One region of the Staphylococcus sp. NRL 16/872 genome, then DNA from elsewhere that is predicted to be linked to it. Evidence: a T-box and tRNA genes for the amino acid it is inferred to sense, from the RefSeq annotation. Region 1 holds a T-box; the other regions hold tRNA genes.

Region 1 (6,945 bases):
TAAGTGTCGCTTTCACGTTTTCATCTTTTGCTTGAATGAAAATTGGTATAGATTTAGAAAGCGGTGTATTAACTTCAACACGAGATTGTCTCACTGATTTAATAATTTCAACAAGTTGTTGCATTGTTTGTTTACTATCTTCAAAACTCAATTCTTCTTTAACTGTTGGCCAAGATGCGTTAACAATTGTTTCTCCTTCATGAGGAAGACTTTGCCATATCTTTTCAGTGACAAATGGCATGAATGGATGTAACATACGCATAATTTGGTCTAATGTATAACTTAATACAGAACGTGTGGTTTGTTTTTGCGCTTCATCGTCACCATTCATTGGAATTTTACTCATTTCGATATACCAATCACAGAATTCATCCCAAATAAAGTTATATAATGCTCGGCCTACTTCACCAAATTCATATTTATCACTTAAGTGTGTGACTGTTTCAATTGTTTCATTTAAACGCGTTAAAATCCATTTATCTGCTAAAGATAAATTGCCAGATAAATCAATATCGTTGTAGCTAAAGTCATCACCAATATTCATTAAACTGAAACGTGCACCGTTCCAAATTTTATTGATGAAGTTCCATACTGATTCTACTTTTTCAGTAGAATAACGTAAATCATGACCTGGAGATGAACCAGTTGCTAAGAAGTAACGTAAGCTGTCTGCACCGTATTCTTCAATAACATCCATTGGGTCAACACCATTACCTAATGATTTACTCATCTTACGACCATCTTCGGCACGAACTAAACCATGTAATAATACGTCGTTAAATGGACGACGATCAGTGAACTCTAATCCTTGGAAGATCATTCTCGCTACCCAGAAGAAGATAATGTCATATCCTGTTACAAGCGCATTTGTAGGATAATAACGTTTAAAGTCTTCTGCTTCTTCATTAGGCCAACCAAGTGTTGAGAATGGCCATAAGGCACTTGAGAACCAAGTATCTAATACATCTTCGTCTTGTTCCCAATTTTCAATGTCTTGTGGTGCTTCTTCGCCAACATAAAGTTCGCCTGTTTCTTTATGATACCAAGCTGGAATTTGATGACCCCACCATAATTGACGAGAAATCGTCCAGTCTCTAATTTCTTCCATCCAGCGATTGAAAGTATTCTCAAAACGAGGTGGATAGAAATCGATACGATCATCTGTTTTTTGATTATCTAATGCTCTTTGAGCAAGTGGTTTCATTTTAACGAACCATTGTGTAGATAAATATGGTTCAACTACAGCACCCGTACGTTCTGAGTGACCTACTGAATGCATGTGCTCTTCAATTTTAATAACTAAATCTTGTGCTTTTAAATCTTCAACTAATTGTTTACGGCATTCGAAGCGGTCTAAACCAGCATATTTATCAGCTTTATCGTTCATTTTACCGTTTTCATCCATAACAATAATATTTTCTAAGTCATGACGTTGTCCAATTTCAAAGTCATTTGGATCGTGTGCAGGTGTTACTTTCATTGCACCACTACCGAATTCAATATCAACATATTCATCTGCTAAAATTGGTAATTCACGGCCAACGATAGGTAAAATAACTTTTTTACCAATAACATCTTTATAACGTTCATCATTAGGGTTAACAACAATTGCTGTATCACCTAACATTGTTTCTGGACGTGTAGTAGCAATTTCGATATATCCTTCGCCATCAGCATATGGATATTTGAAATGATAGAAGTGACCTTGTACATCTTCATGGATTACTTCAATATCTGATAATGCCGTTCTCGCTTCTGGATCCCAGTTAATAATACGCTCTCCACGATAAATAATACCTTTGTTATATAGGTCAACAAACACTTTCTTAACAGCTTGGCTTAAGCCATCATCTAAAGTAAATCGTTCTCTGCTATAGTCTAAACCTAAGCCTAATTTAGCCCATTGTTGACGAATAAATGAAGCATATTCTTCTTTCCAAGACCATGCATGTTCTAAGAATTTCTCACGGCCAATATCATGACGAGAAATACCTTGCTCTTTTAATTTCGCATCTACTTTAGCTTGTGTTGCAATGCCGGCATGGTCCATACCTGGAAGATATAGCGTGTCATAGCCTTGCATTCTTTTCATACGTGTAATAATATCTTGTAACGTTGTATCCCATGCGTGACCAAGATGTAATTTACCAGTTACATTTGGTGGAGGAATAACAATCGTATAAGTTTCTTTTGATTTATCTTCTGAGGGTTTGAAATACCCATTTTTTACCCATTCTTCGTAACGACCCGCTTCCACTTCACGCGGGTTATACTTAGGTTCCATGTTCATAGAAAAAAACCTCCTAATTATAAAAAAACACCCCTCCTAAAAAATAGGACGGATGTTCCGTGGTACCACCTAAATTCAAGATTAAACTCCTCAACTGAAAACTTTAACCTTGCACTTAATTATGATTAACGCTCAAACACGCTTTTATTTACTCTATATATGTTCAATAAAAGTTCAAGTGGGCTACCTTCAGTAAGAACGCTATACATATTTCCACCAACCATATGCTCTCTTTGCTATCATTCAAACTTACTCTTCCCATAGTTATATTTAATTACTTATTTATAGTATAATGGAAATCCTAATAAGTCAATCTCTTGGAGGTATATTTATGAACGAATGTGCGTTTGGTACAAAAGATTCAGTTTATCTTGATTATCACGATCAGGTTTGGGGACAGCCACTATATGATAGTAAAGCGCTGTTCAAATTATTGGCGTTAGAATCTCAACATGCCGGCCTATCTTGGTTAACGATTTTAAAGAAAAAAGCCTCCTATGAAGAAGCTTTTTATAATTTTGAACCTGAAAAAGTGGCAAGTATGACGGACGAGGATATTGATAAATTAATGGAATTTCCTAACATAGTGCATAATCGTAAAAAATTAGAAGCTATCGTATCTCAAGCGAAAGGCTATTTTGAAATCGAAAAAGACTATGGTAGTTTTAGCGATTACTTATGGTCGTATGTGAATCAACAACCTATCGACTTACATTACCAACACGCTTCTGACAGAATTACTGTTGATGAGCGTGCAACACAATTATCTAAAGACTTAAAGAAATATGGTTTTAAATTCCTAGGTCCAGTTACTGTATTTTCATTTTTAGAAGCGGCTGGATTATATGACGCACACTTAGAAAGTTGTCCTTATAAACCTAAACATAAATAAAAAATAGCGAACGCTCGTAAAAACGAGTATTCGCTATTTTTTTAAATTCTTTTTCATGAAAAATCCAATTATCGGAGCGACGAAGAATAATATAAAGAAAATCCTAAATATATGGAAACTTGAAATCATCGCTACATCTGCACCTGTTGCTATAGCTACAAGCACGATTTGACTCATTCCACCAGGCGCCCCTCCTAGAAATAACTCATTCATTGAATTATGGGTAAATAAATGAACGATAAACACCATTACAAATGCGCTAAGAATTAAAAGGACATTTTGATAAATTATCGCTATGGCAAGACGCCCTTTTAAATCTCCTAATAATTTAGCAATTTGTAGTCCAATTCTAATCATATAAATCAACTGTGCTGATGCAAGAATGCCATTGTCTAGTGTGAATGTAGCGTGTGTAGTTAAATTCCATACTACTAAGACAGCTATTGGCGCTAATAATTGTTTAGTTGGAAAATGGATCTTCGCCATTATAAAGTACACAATGCCAATTGTAATAGCTAAAAATAAAATTTGCGAAATATTTAAAGCTTCAGTTAACGGAGGCGCCTTACTTACTGTTTGATTGCTACCCTCTCCACTACTAAAGAAATATGAGATAAATGGAACTAAGACCACCACAAATATAACGCGAGATGTTTGTGTTAAACTCACCACAAGAATGTTGGCCCTTTTATTTTCCTCGGCCATAATTAGCATTTGACTAAGTGCACCCGGAATAACACTTAATATGGCTGTTTCCGTATTGACTTGAGCTATTTTTTTGAAAAAATAAGCAATTAATAAAGAAAGCAATATCAGTAATATTGTGACCACTACTATTGTTGACCAATCATTTTTAATATCATTAATAACTTTCTTTGTAAAAGTAGAACCTATTTGAACCCCTAGTAAAATTAAACCAATCTGACTGAACCAAAAAGGCCATTGTACTCTCAACTTAAACACTTTCCCTACTAATATAGCAGCAATAATGGGACCAAACATGAACGGCAAAAGGACATGAGCAAAATATAAAATTAAACTCATAACAACTGCGGTAACAAATAAAATTATATTATTACGCCATAATAACCACATTAAGGCTCACTTCTTTCATTAAAAAGAAGGTTAAGACTATAGTCTTAACCTTCCATCATTTTATATTAAATTATACAATGCGACTTAATGCAGTATCAAATGCTTGAATTGTTTTTGCAATATCTTCTTTAGTGTGGGCTGTAGATAAGAATGTACCTTCAAATTGTGATGGTGGTAAGAAGATACCTTCTTTAGCCATTTCACGATACATATTGCTAAAGAGTTCTAAGTCACTCTTATTCGCTTCGTCAAAGTTAGTTACTGGGCCTTCATTTAAGAAATAACCAATCATTGAGCCCGCTCTGTTAACTGTAATAGGCACATTATGTTTCGCAAAGACTTCTTTTAAACCTTTTTCTAAAATGTCTCCAAGTTCTTGGAAATACTCGTAAGTTTCTGGAGTTAATTGACTAAGTGTTTCATATCCACTAGTCATAGCTAATGGGTTACCTGATAACGTACCAGCTTGATAAATGTTACCTACAGGTGCAATGCTATCCATAATTTCTTTTTTACCACCAAAGGCACCTACTGGTAAGCCACCGCCAATTACTTTTCCTAAACAAGTAATATCAGGTGTTACACCAAAGTAACCTTGCGCACAATTATAGCCTACACGGAAACCAGTCATTACTTCGTCAAAGACAAGTAATGAACCATATTCAGAAGTAATATCTCTAAGTCCTTGTAAGAAACCTTCTAAAGGTGGCACTACGCCCATGTTACCTGCAACAGGTTCTACAATCACACCTGCAATATCATCGCCATAATTTTCAAAAGCAACTTTAATTGCATCTAAATCATTGTAAGGTACAGTAATTGTGTTTTTGGCAGTACCTTCTGGCACACCTGGAGAGTCAGGTAAACCTAATGTCGCTACGCCAGAACCCGCTTTAATAAGCAATGAATCACTGTGTCCATGATAGCAACCTTCAAATTTAACAATTTTATTTCTACCTGTGTAACCACGTGCAAGACGTAATGCAGCTAATGTAGCTTCAGTTCCTGAAGATACCATACGTACTTTTTCAATAGATGGTACACGGTCAATAACTAATTCGGCTAATCGATTCTCTTCAAGTGTAGAAGCACCAAAGCTTGTACCTTTATCCACCGCTTCATGTAACTTCTCAATCACTTGTTTATTTTTATGTCCTAAGATTAAAGGACCCCAACTTAATACATAATCGATATATTCATTACCATCGATATCATAGATTCTAGAACCTTCCGCGTGATCCATAAAAATCGCTGGTGTATCTACAGATTTGAATGCTCTTACTGGACTATTCACCCCACCAGGCATTAAATTTTCCGCAATTTTCATTGCTTCTTGTGATTTCTCGTAACCCATATTTAGTCCTCCTTTTCAAAAAATAATTATTTATCTAAATAACGGCAAATATCTTTCGCAAAGTAAGTGATAATCATATCAGCACCCGCGCGTTTCATTGATACCATTTGTTCCATCACAACGCGTTCTTCATCAATCCAACCATTGAGTGAAGCGGCTTTAGTCATCGCATATTCACCACTAACATTGTATGCAACAACTGGAATATTTGTATTATTTTTAACATCTCTAACGATATCTAAGTAACTTAACGCAGGTTTAACGATCATCATATCTGCACCCTCTTTCAAGTCACTTTCTAATTCTCTTAAAGCTTCTAAGCGATTGGCAGGATCCATTTGATACGTTTTTCTATCTCCAAATGAAGGAGCAGAATCTGCAGCATCTCTAAATGGACCGAAGAAGCTTGAAGCATATTTAATACCGTAACTCATAATAGGAACGTTATAGTACCCCGCTTCATCTAAACCTTGACGAATTTCAGTTACAAAGCCATCCATCATATTACTTGGAGCGATAATGTCTGCACCAGCTTCAACTTGTGAAACAGCCGTTTTCACTAATAATGGTAATGATTTATCATTATCAACATCGTGTGTGTGATCATCAATTAAACCACAGTGACCGTGGTCAGTGTATTCACATAGGCAAGTATCTGCTACGATGAGTAAATCCTCATGTAATGATTTAGCTTTACGAGTTGCTTCTTGAACAATTCCGTTATGATCGTAAGCACCTGAGCCAACTTCATCTTTTTCATTTGGTACACCAAAGAACATAATAGCTCTAATACCTAAATCGTAGGCTTCGTTAATTTCGTCATCTAAAAGGTTTAGACTAATTTGATATACGCCAGGTAAAGATTTAATTTCACTTTTAACATTGTCTTTTTCTACTACAAAGATAGGGTAAATTAAATCTTCTTTTCTCACATGGGTTTCTCTAACTAAACTACGCATTGACTCTGAGGAGCGTAATCTTCTGTGTCTATCAAATTTCATTATTTATTCCTACTTTCTATAACTTTATTAATAAGTGCTTCTGCCGTCTGTTTATCAGCTATATATGGTTCGATACCATACTCCCTTAATGTATCTGCAGTTTGATGACCGATTGCATAATATTGATTAAAGTCAGACGGAGATCCTTCATTAAAATAATAACGCACTGCCGACGAACTTGAAAACGTAAGTGCTTCAATTTCATTATTATTTATCATATTTATGACGTCATGGATATTATTTTTATGTGGAATAGGTTTATATAAATCAATCTTCACTACATCATTATTGATTGCTAATTGCTGTTGCAATT
Region 2 (6,945 bases), 420 kb from region 1:
CAGAAGAAATATCTCTTCGTAATTTCCCATCAAATGTAACTGATATTGATCCAGTTTCTTCAGACACAACAATAGTAAATGCATCTGAAACCTCTGATATACCTACAGCTGCTCTATGACGTGTACCTAAACTTTTAGAAATTTTAGCACTATCAGATAATGGTAAATAGCTGGCAGCACTAGCAATTTTAGAATTTTGAATAATCATAGCTCCATCATGTAAAGGTGTGTTTGGTATAAAAACATTGATTAGCAATTCCTGAGAAATTTCAGAATTCATTGCAATTCCAGTTTCAATATAATCCTGTAATCCTGTTTCTTTTTCAAAAACAATTAATGCACCAATACGTCTTTTAGCCATATATTGTACAGCCTTAGATACCGCTTGAATTAATTTTTCTTCATCATGACTGTAGGTATTTGTATAACGTTTGAATAAACTTCCTCGGCCTAACTGTTCTAATGCTCGTCTGATTTCAGGTTGGAATATTACTATTAAAGCTAATACCCCCCACTGAATAACAATATCGAATAATTTTGAAGTAGCAGTTAAATTAAGAATTTTACTAACTTGTTGACCAATAACTATAAATAAAATACCTTTAAGTAGCTGAATAGCCTTAGTACCCTTAAATACAGTAATGAGAAGATAAAGGACATACCATACAATAAGTAAATCCAGTACGCTTGTAATTATTTTCAATGTACTTAGATTATCAAAAAAGTTGGAAAAATCCATAGCATCTCCTCCGAATATATTTTTCCATAGTGTTAATTATACCAATGAAATTCATTACTGTCATATGAACAATTAAATTGAACAAAAAATTTTCTTCTTCTTTATATTATTGATAAAACGGCTCTATAATAAATTGGACTGATGACTAAAAATCATCAGTCCAATTTTTATGTTTTGAATACAAAAATAGCGCAATTACCTCTATAATTATTAGCTACCACACCAAATAAAAAAGAAAGGTAATGCGCCTATGTGTAAGTCTATATTAAATACATTAAGAATTAAAGATAAAAATCTAAATTTTTTAGATGAAGTGATTGAGAAAAAATATAAAGGACGAATGAGCTTGTTTTACTATGCAGAGCTCACTTATCAACCTACACATTGTGAAAATTGTTTAACTAAAAACGAAAATTTTTCTATAGTTAAAAATGGTAAGAAAACTTCAACGATTACTTTACTTAAAATTATGGAAATGCCTGCTTATTTGAAGCTTCAAAAACAAAGATTTTATTGTAAGACATGTGATAGTTATTTTACTGCTAAATCTAATATTGTCGATAATCATTGTTTTATTTCTAACAAAACAAAACTTGCAGTTTTAGATAAAGCACAAGAATACCGCTCTCAAAAATCTATCGCCAAGTCATGCTTAGTATCATCAATGACTGTATCTAGAGTGATTAATCAAGCGGCAAGCGACGTAGGTCAGTCTTCTTTTGATGCTTTACCTGAACACTTAATGATGGACGAATTTAAAAGTGTTAAAAATGTAATTGGAAAAATGAGTTTTATTTATGCAGATGCTGTATCGCACCGCATCGTAGATGTGGTAGCGGATCGTAAGTTAAAATCGCTGAAAGATCATTTTTATCGTTATTCTTTGAAACTAAGAAAAAAAGTCAAAACTGTAACGATTGATATGTATGAACCCTATATGTCGCTAATCAAGCAATTATTTCCTAATGCGAAGATTATTATTGATCGTTTTCATATTGTTCAATCTTTAAATCGAGCGTTAAATATGTCTAGAGTTCATATAATGAATTGTTATAAAACCTCTAATAGACCGCTTTATAATAAATATAAAAGTTATTGGAAACTATTTCTTAAACCTTTTGAAACGCTAGAAGCATTTAATTATCGTAAAGTCCGTTTATTTAAAGAGTGGAAAACCGAAAAAGGAATTATGAATTACTTATTAAGTGTAGATGTTGAATTATTTAATACATATCACTACGTTCATGAGCTAAGACGATTATTAAAAGAAAACCAAATAGAGAAATTTACTCATAAACTCTTTTCTATTCATCTTTCAGATGTGTGTCCTAAATTACGTCCAGTTATTAGAACTTTAAGAAGATTAACAGCTTTCATTGAAAACACCATGATATATTCTAACCTGACCAACGGTCCGTTAGAAGGAATTAATAATAAAATCAAACTCATTAAAAGGGTATCTTTTGGTTATAGAAATTATGATAATTTACGTAATCGAATTATTATAACTTCGCGACTATTTGCCTCAACAACAAAAAAAGAGATTAAACAACCTAAGGTTGCTTAATCTCAATATTAGGACTCATCAGTCCGATTTGACGTAGAGCCGATAAAACTTACGAAAACAAAAAAAAGCATCCCAACTTGGGATGCTTGTGAGTGAGCCATAGAGGATTCGAACCTCTGACCCTCTGATTAAAAGTCAGATGCTCTACCAACTGAGCTAATGGCTCTAATGGCTGGGCTAGCTGGATTCGAACCAGCGCGTGACGGAGTCAAAGTCCGTTGCCTTACCGCTTGGCTATAGCCCATTAAGATGGTGGAGGGGGGCAGATTCGAACTGCCGAACCCGAAGGAGCGGATTTACAGTCCGCCGCGTTTAGCCACTTCGCTACCCCTCCGACATATAAATGGTGGAGAATGACGGGTTCGAACCGCCGACCCTCTGCTTGTAAGGCAGATGCTCTCCCAGCTGAGCTAATTCTCCAACAAAATGGTGACTCCTACGGGACTCGAACCCGTGTTACCGCCGTGAAAGGGCGGTGTCTTAACCGCTTGACCAAGGAGCCATGGCTCCGCAGGTAGGATTCGAACCTACGACCGATCGGTTAACAGCCGATAGCTCTACCACTGAGCTACTGCGGAATAATTATATATGCCTGGCAACGTCCTACTCTAGCGGAACGTAAATCCAACTACCATCGGCGCTAAGGAGCTTAACTTCTGTGTTCGGCATGGGAACAGGTGTGACCTCCTTGCCATTGTCACCAGACAAGTGAATGATTATACATTCAAAACTAGATAGTAAGTAAAGATTTTGCGTCGCAAAACTTGAAAAAATTGATTAAGTCTTCGATCGATTAGTATTCGTCAGCTCCACGTGTCACCACGCTTCCACCTCGAACCTATTAACCTCATCATCTTTGAGGGATCTTATAACCGAAGTTGGGAAATCTCATCTTGAGGGGGGCTTCATGCTTAGATGCTTTCAGCACTTATCCCGTCCATACATAGCTACCCAGCTATGCCGTTGGCACGACAACTGGTACACCAGAGGTATGTCCATCCCGGTCCTCTCGTACTAAGGACAGCTCCTCTCAAATTTCCTACGCCCACGACGGATAGGGACCGAACTGTCTCACGACGTTCTGAACCCAGCTCGCGTACCGCTTTAATGGGCGAACAGCCCAACCCTTGGGACCGACTACAGCCCCAGGATGCGATGAGCCGACATCGAGGTGCCAAACCTCCCCGTCGATGTGAACTCTTGGGGGAGATAAGCCTGTTATCCCCGGGGTAGCTTTTATCCGTTGAGCGATGGCCCTTCCATGCGGAACCACCGGATCACTAAGTCCGTCTTTCGACCCTGCTCGACTTGTAGGTCTCGCAGTCAAGCTCCCTTATGCCTTTACACTCTATGAATGATTTCCAACCATTCTGAGGGAACCTTTGAGCGCCTCCGTTACCTTTTAGGAGGCGACCGCCCCAGTCAAACTGCCCGCCTGACACTGTCTCCCACCACGATAAGTGGTGCGGGTTAGAAAGCCAACACAGCTAGGGTAGTATCCCACCAGCGCCTCCACGTAAGCTAGCGCTCACGCTTCAAAGGCTCCTACCTATCCTGTACAAGCTGTGCCGAATTTCAATATCAGGCTACAGTAAAGCTCCACGGGGTCTTTCCGTCCTGTCGCGGGTAACCTGCATCTTCACAGGTACTATGATTTCACCGAGTCTCTCGTTGAGACAGTGCCCAAATCGTTACGCCTTTCGTGCGGGTCGGAACTTACCCGACAAGGAATTTCGCTACCTTAGGACCGTTATAGTTACGGCCGCCGTTTACTGGGGCTTCGATTCGTAGCTTCGCAGAAGCTAACCACTCCTCTTAACCTTCCAGCACCGGGCAGGCGTCAGCCCCTATACATCACCTTACGGTTTAGCAGAGACCTGTGTTTTTGATAAACAGTCGCTTGGGCCTATTCACTGCGGCTCTTCTGGGCTTGCACCCTAAAGAGCACCCCTTCTCCCGAAGTTACGGGGTCATTTTGCCGAGTTCCTTAACGAGAGTTCGCTCGCTCACCTTAGAATTCTCATCTTGACTACCTGTGTCGGTTTGCGGTACGGGCACCTATTATCTATCTAGAGGCTTTTCTCGGCAGTGTGAAATCAACGACTCGAGGAAACAATTTCCTCTCCCCATCACAGCTCAATCTTAAGAGTGCCGGATTTGCCTAACACTCAATCTCACTGCTTAGACGTGCACTCCAACAGCACGCTTCGCCTATCCTACTGCGTCCCCCCATCGATTAAAACGATGTTAGGTGGTACAGGAATATCAACCTGTTATCCATCGCCTACGCCTGTCGGCCTCAGCTTAGGACCCGACTAACCCAGAGCGGACGAGCCTTCCTCTGGAAACCTTAGTCAATCGGTGGACGGGATTCTCACCCGTCTTTCGCTACTCACACCGGCATTCTCACTTCTAAGCGCTCCACATGTCCTTGCGATCATGCTTCAACGCCCTTAGAACGCTCTCCTACCATTGTCCAAAGGACAATCCACAGCTTCGGTAATATGTTTAGCCCCGGTACATTTTCGGCGCAGTGTCACTCGACTAGTGAGCTATTACGCACTCTTTAAATGATGGCTGCTTCTAAGCCAACATCCTAGTTGTCTGGGCAACGCCACATCCTTTTCCACTTAACATATATTTTGGGACCTTAGCTGGTGGTCTGGGCTGTTTCCCTTTCGAACACGGACCTTATCACCCATGTTCTGACTCCCAAGTTAAATTAATTGGCATTCGGAGTTTGTCTGAATTCGGTAACCCGAGAGGGGCCCCTCGTCCAAACAGTGCTCTACCTCCAATAATCATCACTTGAGGCTAGCCCTAAAGCTATTTCGGAGAGAACCAGCTATCTCCAAGTTCGATTGGAATTTCTCCGCTACCCACAGTTCATCCGCTCACTTTTCAACGTAAGTCGGTTCGGTCCTCCATTCAGTGTTACCTGAACTTCAACCTGACCATGGGTAGATCACCTGGTTTCGGGTCTACGACCAAATACTAAACGCCCTATTCAGACTCGCTTTCGCTACGGCTCCACATTTCCTGCTTAACCTTGCATCAGATCGTAACTCGCCGGTTCATTCTACAAAAGGCACGCCATCACCCATTAACGGGCTCTGACTACTTGTAAGCACACGGTTTCAAGTTCTCTTTCACTCCCCTTCCGGGGTACTTTTCACCTTTCCCTCACGGTACTGGTTCACTATCGGTCACTAGAGAGTATTTAGCCTTAGGAGATGGTCCTCCCAGATTCCGACGGAATTTCACGTGCTCCGTCGTACTCAGGATCCACTCAAGAGAGAATATATTTTCAACTACAGGATTATTACCTTCTTTGATTCAACTTTCCAGATGATTCGTCTAATATATTCCTTTGTAACTCCGTATAGAGTGTCCTACAACCCCAATAAGCAAGCTTATTGGTTTGGGCTCTTCCCGTTTCGCTCGCCGCTACTCAGGGAATCGATTTTTCTTTCTCTTCCTCCGGGTACTAAGATGTTTCAGTTCTCCGGGTCTGCCTTCTGACAAGCTATGAATTCACTTGTCGATAACACGACATAACTCGTGCTGGGTTCCCCCATTCGGAAATCTCTGGATCAACGCTTACTTACAGCTACCCAAAGCATATCGTCGTTAGTAACGTCCTTCGTCGGCTTCTAGTGCCAAGGCATCCACCGTGCGCCCTTAATAACTTAATCTAATATAGTTATTAATCTGTGAGTGTTCTTTCGAACACTAGCGATTATTTTTTTATGAATTCAAGCTTATTTAAAACTCTATTCACTCGGTTTTGCTTGGTAAAATCTATTTACTTACTTATCTAGTTTTCAATGTACAATTTCCTATTATTTAGTCAATCGTCTCATCGTCTGAGAAACGATTTCTTTAAATAATAACTTAAATTTTCAACAATCACAATGAGTTATTATATCAAAATATAACACTTAATGCAATCATCATTTATTTTGAATGTTTGAAATAAACATTCAAAACTGAATACAATATGTCACGTTATTCCTTCATCTCTGCGAGATGTTCCGAATATATCCTTAGAAAGGAGGTGATCCAGCCGCACCTTCCGATACGGCTACCTTGTTACGACTTCACCCCAATCATTTGTCCCACCTTCGACGGCTAGCTCCAAATGGTTACTCCACCGGCTTCGGGTGTTACAAACTCTCGTGGTGTGACGGGCGGTGTGTACAAGACCCGGGAACGTATTCACCGTAGCATGCTGATCTACGATTACTAGCGATTCCAGCTTCATGTAGTCGAGTTGCAGACTACAATCCGAACTGAGAACAACTTTATGGGATTTGCTTGACCTCGCGGTTTCGCTACCCTTTGTATTGTCCATTGTAGCACGTGTGTAGCCCAAATCATAAGGGGCATGATGATTTGACGTCATCCCCACCTTCCTCCGGTTTGTCACCGGCAGTCAACTTAGAGTGCCCAACTAAATGATGGCAACTAAGCTTAAGGGTTGCGCTCGTTGCGGGACTTAACCCAACATCTCACGACACGAGCTGACGACAACCATGCACCACCTGTCACTTTGTCCCCCGAAGGGGAAAACTCTATCTCTAGAGTGGTCAAAGGATGTCAAGATTTGGTAAGGTTCTTCGCGTTGCTTCGAATTAAA
Region 3 (6,945 bases), 1.1 Mb from region 1:
TGAAATGTTGTTCAAATGAGTGTATCATTAAAAATGAATAAAAATTGAAATAGGGATGAGACAAAAAATGCATGCACTGGGAAATAACTTAACGGCTTCCCAAAAGCAGGATTCTCGGCAGAGGGGCCCTCAGCACAGAGATTTTCAAAAAGAAAATCTACAAGCAAAGCAAGCTGGGGTTGCTCTCACGACTCGACAAAATTTGAAAAATCAATTTTGCTCATCGCTCGGCTCTGCTCAAATCCTAAACGCTTTTGTCCAGACCTTGTTTCCATTTTCAATAAAGCGAAGGGTGACAATAATGACGAAAACAAAAATTATGGGCATCTTAAATGTGACGCCTGACTCATTCTCTGATGGAGGAAAATACAATTCAGTCGAAAACGCCGTGGCACGTGCCAAAGAAATGATTGAAGAAGGCGTAGATATTATAGATGTTGGGGGCGTATCTACAAGACCAGGTTATACTGAAGTGCCATTAGAAGAAGAATTGGAACGTGTCGTGCCTGTAGTAGAAAAATTAGTGCCATTAGGTGTGCAAATATCGGTTGATACGTATCGCAGTGAAGTAGCAGAAGCTTGCTTGAAACTTGGCGCAACGATGATTAATGACCAATGGGCTGGTTTATATGATCCTAAGATAATAGATAAAGTCGCTGAATACGAAGGAGAAATCGTATTAATGCATAATGGCGATGGTCATCGCGAACAACCTGTAGTAGAGGAAATGTTATTATCTTTAATAACACAAGCGAACAAAGCTGAAATGGCGGGCATTCCGCAACATAAAATTTGGTTAGATCCAGGTATTGGTTTCGCGAAAACACGTGAAGAAGAAAATGAAGTCATGGCGCGATTAGATGAGCTTGTAGCGACAGAGTATCCTATTTTATTAGCTACAAGCCGTAAACGCTTCATTAAAGAAATGATAGGTACAGAAACGAAAGCGCTGGAACGTGATGAAGCCACTGCTGCTACCACTGCCTATGGTATAATGAAAGGCGTTAAAGCTGTACGCGTGCATAATGTTCAATTAAATGTGCGTTTAGGCCAAAGTATGGACTTCTTAAAGGAGAATGAAGATGAACGACATAATCTTTCTTAAAGGTATGCGTTTTTACGGATATCACGGTGCGCTTTCTGCAGAGAATGAAATAGGACAAATATTCGTAGTCAATGTGACATTGAAAGTAGATTTAGCCGAAGCGGGCCGATCCGATGATGTCACTGATACAGTGCACTATGGCGAAGTATTCGAAGATGTGAAAGAGATTGTGGAAGGACCACCTTGCAATTTAATTGAGCATCTAGCGGAACGTATTGCAAAACGTATAAATTCACACTATAATCGTGTAATGGAAACGAAAGTCAGAATCACTAAAGAGAATCCACCTATACCAGGGCATTATGATGGTGTAGGCATAGAGATAGTGAGGGAGAATCGTTAAATGGTACAAGCATATTTAGGTTTAGGAAGTAATATTGGAGATAGAGAACAACAATTACAAGAAGCCATTCGACTGCTTGACAGTACAGAAGGTATCGAGGTGGTTCAAACTTCCCCAATCTATGAAACTGCACCAGTCGGTTATACGGATCAACCTAATTTTCTAAATTTATGCATAGAAATCAGCACAGAATTAAAGCCTCAAATACTTCTGAAACGTTGTTTAGAAACGGAGCAACATTTGCATAGAGTTAGAGAAATTCGTTGGGGCCCTAGAACATTAGACGTCGACATCTTGCTATATGGCGACGAAGTAGTCGAAGAAGAGGAATTAAGCATTCCGCATCCTCGCATGAATGAACGTGCCTTTGTATTAATACCTTTAAATGATATAGCCTCAAATAAAGTGGAACCTCGTTCTAATCAAACTATCGGCGAGCTAGTTACGTCAGACGATACCGTTAGGAAGTATAAAGATTAAGAGGTTATTATTTGAAAAGGCTCCAGGTAAGGATAAAGGAGAAAATGCTTTATTACCTCACCATCGTTTAGTAGAATTAAAAGGTGAAAATGGTGAAATGAAAATGCTTCAACATGCATCTTAGTACCTCAAACGTGCAAAGTTAACAGTAAAGCATATGAAACATTAAACCAGGCTAATACTGAACAAAATGATAGATATCTTGCTTGTAAAACTTCCAAAATGAATAAATGGAATGACTTGTAAGAATAACGAAGCTAAAGGAGAGAAAGTTATGTCAGAAGAAATGAATGACCAAATGCAGGTCCGTCGTCAAAAACTACAAGAATTAATCGATTTAGGAATCGATCCATTTGGTAAACGTTTTGAACGTACGGCGACAGCTAGTGAATTAAAAGAACAATGGGATCAATTCTCTAAAGAAGAATTACATGATAAAGAAGACGATAGCCATGTTTCAATTGCTGGTCGCTTAATGACAAAACGTGGTAAAGGTAAAGCTGGATTTGCACACGTTCAAGATTTAACAGGCCAAATTCAAATTTATGTACGTAAAGACCAAATTGGAGAAGAAGACTTCGATAATCTTTGGAAAAGTGCTGACTTAGGCGACATCGTTGGCATTGAAGGTGTAATGTTCAAAACAAATACAGGCGAAATATCAGTAAAAGCTAAATCATTTACAATGTTATCAAAAGCTTTAAGACCATTACCTGATAAATTCCATGGTTTACAAGATATTGAACAAAGATATCGTCAACGCTATTTAGACCTAATTACAAACGAAGAAAGCACACGTACATTTATCAACCGTAGTAAAATCATTCAAGAAATGAGAAACTACTTAAATCAAAGAGGTTACCTAGAAGTTGAAACACCAATGATGCATCAAATCGCTGGTGGTGCTGCTGCACGTCCTTTCGTCACACACCATAATGCATTAGATGCTACATTATACATGCGTATCGCGATTGAATTACACTTAAAACGTTTAATCGTAGGTGGACTTGAAAAAGTTTACGAAATTGGTCGTGTCTTCCGTAACGAAGGTGTATCAACACGCCATAACCCAGAATTTACAATGATTGAATTATATGAAGCATATGCTGACTATCACGATATCATGGATTTAACTGAATCAATGGTTAGACATATCGCACAAGAAGTCTTAGGTTCAGCAAAAGTTCAATATAATGGTGAAGAAATCGACTTAGAATCTGCTTGGACACGTTTACACATTGTAGATGCTGTTAAAGAAGCGACAGGTGTAGACTTCTATCAAGTTAAATCTGATGAGGAAGCTAAAGCTTTAGCTAAAGAACATGGTATTGAAATTACAGAGAATATGAAATACGGTCATATCTTAAATGAATTCTTCGAACAAAAAGTAGAAGAAACATTAATTCAACCAACATTTATTTATGGTCACCCAATTGAAATCTCTCCATTAGCTAAGAAAAATCCTGAAGATCCAAGATTTACTGATCGTTTCGAATTATTCATCGTAGGTAGAGAGCATGCAAATGCATTTACAGAGTTAAATGATCCTATTGATCAACGTCAACGTTTTGAAGCTCAACTTGTTGAAAAAGAGCAAGGCAATGATGAAGCACATGAAATGGATGAAGACTACATTGAAGCATTAGAATATGGTATGCCTCCAACAGGTGGATTAGGTATTGGTATTGATCGTTTAGTTATGTTATTAACAGACTCACCATCTATCAGAGACGTATTATTATTCCCATACATGAGACAGAAATAATAAGCAATAGACCACTGAAACGCTATTTACATTTTTGTAGATAGCGTTTTTTAATGATCTATAAAGAAGGTGAGCTAACACATTCTGAGTTTATTGAAAGAAAGAAAAGAATATTAAGAAAACATTAAAAAATATTAAAGTAGTCTAAAGTGCAATAATAATAGCATAAGTAAAAAAGAGTGAAAAATTCATTTGAAATTATAAGAAAAAAGAGTAGTCAAAGAGTGAATCATGTGCTAGTATATTATGAGTGTTCTCGAAAAGAACAAATAAATTAGTCTTTATGAAAAAACTAATTAAAAAAATAAAAAAGTGTTTGACATTATCGTTTGAATGTTATATGATATAAAAGTCGTCAAAAACGAAAGTTAATTTTGTAAAACGCTTGTAAAAGAAATTTTAACAAAGTGTAAAATTAACTATTGAAAGTTGAAATAATCGATAGTATAATTGATTGAGTAAGTTGTTGTCTGGTGACAATGGCAAGGAGGTCACACCTGTTCCCATGCCGAACACAGAAGTTAAGCTCCTTAGCGCCGATGGTAGTTGGATTTACGTTCCGCTAGAGTAGGACGTTGCCAGGCTTACAAATTGGAGAATTAGCTCAGTTGGGAGAGCATCTGCCTTACAAGCAGAGGGTCGGCGGTTCGAACCCGTCATTCTCCACCATTTTAACTAAATAGCCGGCCTAGCTCAATTGGTAGAGCAACTGACTTGTAATCAGTAGGTTGGGGGTTCAAGTCCTCTGGCCGGCACCATCTTTGAGCCATTAGCTCAGTTGGTAGAGCATCTGACTTTTAATCAGAGGGTCAGAGGTTCGAATCCTCTATGGCTCATACGATTATTTTAATAGCCACATGCGGAAGTAGTTCAGTGGTAGAACACCACCTTGCCAAGGTGGGGGTCGCGGGTTCGAATCCCGTCTTCCGCTCCATTATTTTGCCGGGGTGGCGGAACTGGCAGACGCACAGGACTTAAAATCCTGCGGTGAGAGATCACCGTACCGGTTCGATTCCGGTCCTCGGCACCATCTTTTAAATATAGCGCCCGTAGCTCAACTGGATAGAGCGTTTGACTACGGATCAAGAGGTTATGGGTTCGACTCCTATCGGGCGCGCCATTTAAAATTTCAAACCTTATTTAATTACATACGGGAAGTAGCTCAGCTTGGTAGAGCACTTGGTTTGGGACCAAGGGGTCGCAGGTTCGAATCCTGTCTTCCCGACTTCTTAAATAATATGGGGGCTTAGCTCAGCTGGGAGAGCGCCTGCTTTGCACGCAGGAGGTCAGCGGTTCGATCCCGCTAGTCTCCACCATTTATAAAATTTCTGAAATGAACATTGAAAACTGAATGACAATATGTCAACGTTAATTCCAATAAATGTAACTGTAAGTTACAAACACTATTTAGTATTATGAGCTAATCAAACATCATAAATTTTTATGGAGAGTTTGATCCTGGCTCAGGATGAACGCTGGCGGCGTGCCTAATACATGCAAGTCGAGCGAACAGACGAGGAGCTTGCTCCTCTGACGTTAGCGGCGGACGGGTGAGTAACACGTGGGTAACCTACCTATAAGACTGGGATAACTTCGGGAAACCGGAGCTAATACCGGATAATATTTTGAACCGCATGGTTCAATAGTGAAAGATGGCTCTGCTATCACTTATAGATGGACCCGCGCCGTATTAGCTAGTTGGTAAGGTAACGGCTTACCAAGGCGACGATACGTAGCCGACCTGAGAGGGTGATCGGCCACACTGGAACTGAGACACGGTCCAGACTCCTACGGGAGGCAGCAGTAGGGAATCTTCCGCAATGGGCGAAAGCCTGACGGAGCAACGCCGCGTGAGTGATGAAGGTCTTCGGATCGTAAAACTCTGTTATTAGGGAAGAACATACGTGTAAGTAACTGTGCACGTCTTGACGGTACCTAATCAGAAAGCCACGGCTAACTACGTGCCAGCAGCCGCGGTAATACGTAGGTGGCAAGCGTTATCCGGAATTATTGGGCGTAAAGCGCGCGTAGGCGGTTTTTTAAGTCTGATGTGAAAGCCCACGGCTCAACCGTGGAGGGTCATTGGAAACTGGAAAACTTGAGTGCAGAAGAGGAAAGTGGAATTCCATGTGTAGCGGTGAAATGCGCAGAGATATGGAGGAACACCAGTGGCGAAGGCGACTTTCTGGTCTGTAACTGACGCTGATGTGCGAAAGCGTGGGGATCAAACAGGATTAGATACCCTGGTAGTCCACGCCGTAAACGATGAGTGCTAAGTGTTAGGGGGTTTCCGCCCCTTAGTGCTGCAGCTAACGCATTAAGCACTCCGCCTGGGGAGTACGACCGCAAGGTTGAAACTCAAAGGAATTGACGGGGACCCGCACAAGCGGTGGAGCATGTGGTTTAATTCGAAGCAACGCGAAGAACCTTACCAAATCTTGACATCCTTTGACCACTCTAGAGATAGAGTTTTCCCCTTCGGGGGACAAAGTGACAGGTGGTGCATGGTTGTCGTCAGCTCGTGTCGTGAGATGTTGGGTTAAGTCCCGCAACGAGCGCAACCCTTAAGCTTAGTTGCCATCATTTAGTTGGGCACTCTAAGTTGACTGCCGGTGACAAACCGGAGGAAGGTGGGGATGACGTCAAATCATCATGCCCCTTATGATTTGGGCTACACACGTGCTACAATGGACAATACAAAGGGTAGCGAAACCGCGAGGTCAAGCAAATCCCATAAAGTTGTTCTCAGTTCGGATTGTAGTCTGCAACTCGACTACATGAAGCTGGAATCGCTAGTAATCGTAGATCAGCATGCTACGGTGAATACGTTCCCGGGTCTTGTACACACCGCCCGTCACACCACGAGAGTTTGTAACACCCGAAGCCGGTGGAGTAACCATTTGGAGCTAGCCGTCGAAGGTGGGACAAATGATTGGGGTGAAGTCGTAACAAGGTAGCCGTATCGGAAGGTGCGGCTGGATCACCTCCTTTCTAAGGATATATTCGGAACATCTCGTAGAGATGACGGAATAACGTGACATATTGTATTCAGTTTTGAATGTTTATTTCAAACATTCAAAATAAATGATAATTGCATTAAGTGTTATATTTTGATATAATAACTCATTGTGATTGTTGAAAATTTAAGTTATTATTTAAAGAAATCGTTTCTCAGACGATGAGTTGAACGAATTTAAAGCGCAGTTTACTTTCGTAAATGAGCATTTGAATTTGTGATAACGAAGAAGTATG

The links. The T-box of region 1 lies ahead of MT340_RS06160 (valine--tRNA ligase). A T-box ahead of a tRNA ligase gene usually reads a tRNA of that ligase, here a tRNA-Val.
Region 2: it has a tRNA-Val gene. The T-box ahead of MT340_RS06160 (valine--tRNA ligase) is inferred to sense a tRNA for this amino acid. The anticodon was not compared.
Region 3: it has a tRNA-Val gene. The T-box ahead of MT340_RS06160 (valine--tRNA ligase) is inferred to sense a tRNA for this amino acid. The anticodon was not compared.

Annotation. Positions count from the first base shown of each region.
Region 1 covers NZ_CP119327.1:1,220,856-1,227,800, reverse strand. Annotated here, with positions in the region: gene MT340_RS06160 (valine--tRNA ligase) at 1-2,290, opposite strand, end outside; T-box leader at 2,332-2,560, opposite strand; gene MT340_RS06155 (DNA-3-methyladenine glycosylase I) at 2,622-3,182, shown strand; gene MT340_RS06150 (AbrB family transcriptional regulator) at 3,216-4,277, opposite strand; gene hemL (glutamate-1-semialdehyde 2,1-aminomutase) at 4,348-5,631, opposite strand; gene hemB (porphobilinogen synthase) at 5,658-6,632, opposite strand; gene MT340_RS06135 (uroporphyrinogen-III synthase) at 6,632-6,945, opposite strand, start outside.
Region 2 covers NZ_CP119327.1:796,080-803,024, reverse strand. Annotated here, with positions in the region: gene cdaA (diadenylate cyclase CdaA) at 1-739, opposite strand, end outside; gene MT340_RS03825 (ISL3 family transposase) at 990-2,306, shown strand; tRNA gene MT340_RS03820 (tRNA-Lys) at 2,400-2,472, opposite strand; tRNA gene MT340_RS03815 (tRNA-Gln) at 2,476-2,550, opposite strand; tRNA gene MT340_RS03810 (tRNA-Tyr) at 2,557-2,640, opposite strand; tRNA gene MT340_RS03805 (tRNA-Val) at 2,651-2,726, opposite strand; tRNA gene MT340_RS03800 (tRNA-Glu) at 2,734-2,808, opposite strand; tRNA gene MT340_RS03795 (tRNA-Asn) at 2,810-2,884, opposite strand; rRNA gene rrf (5S ribosomal RNA) at 2,897-3,011, opposite strand; rRNA gene MT340_RS03785 (23S ribosomal RNA) at 3,080-6,001, opposite strand; rRNA gene MT340_RS03780 (16S ribosomal RNA) at 6,357-6,945, opposite strand, start outside.
Region 3 covers NZ_CP119327.1:2,317,677-2,324,621, reverse strand. Annotated here, with positions in the region: gene folP (dihydropteroate synthase) at 302-1,105, shown strand; gene folB (dihydroneopterin aldolase) at 1,083-1,448, shown strand; gene folK (2-amino-4-hydroxy-6-hydroxymethyldihydropteridine diphosphokinase) at 1,449-1,928, shown strand; gene lysS (lysine--tRNA ligase) at 2,203-3,693, shown strand; rRNA gene rrf (5S ribosomal RNA) at 4,163-4,277, shown strand; tRNA gene MT340_RS11520 (tRNA-Val) at 4,287-4,362, shown strand; tRNA gene MT340_RS11515 (tRNA-Thr) at 4,376-4,451, shown strand; tRNA gene MT340_RS11510 (tRNA-Lys) at 4,457-4,529, shown strand; tRNA gene MT340_RS11505 (tRNA-Gly) at 4,553-4,627, shown strand; tRNA gene MT340_RS11500 (tRNA-Leu) at 4,635-4,723, shown strand; tRNA gene MT340_RS11495 (tRNA-Arg) at 4,737-4,813, shown strand; tRNA gene MT340_RS11490 (tRNA-Pro) at 4,845-4,918, shown strand; tRNA gene MT340_RS11485 (tRNA-Ala) at 4,934-5,009, shown strand; rRNA gene MT340_RS11480 (16S ribosomal RNA) at 5,134-6,684, shown strand.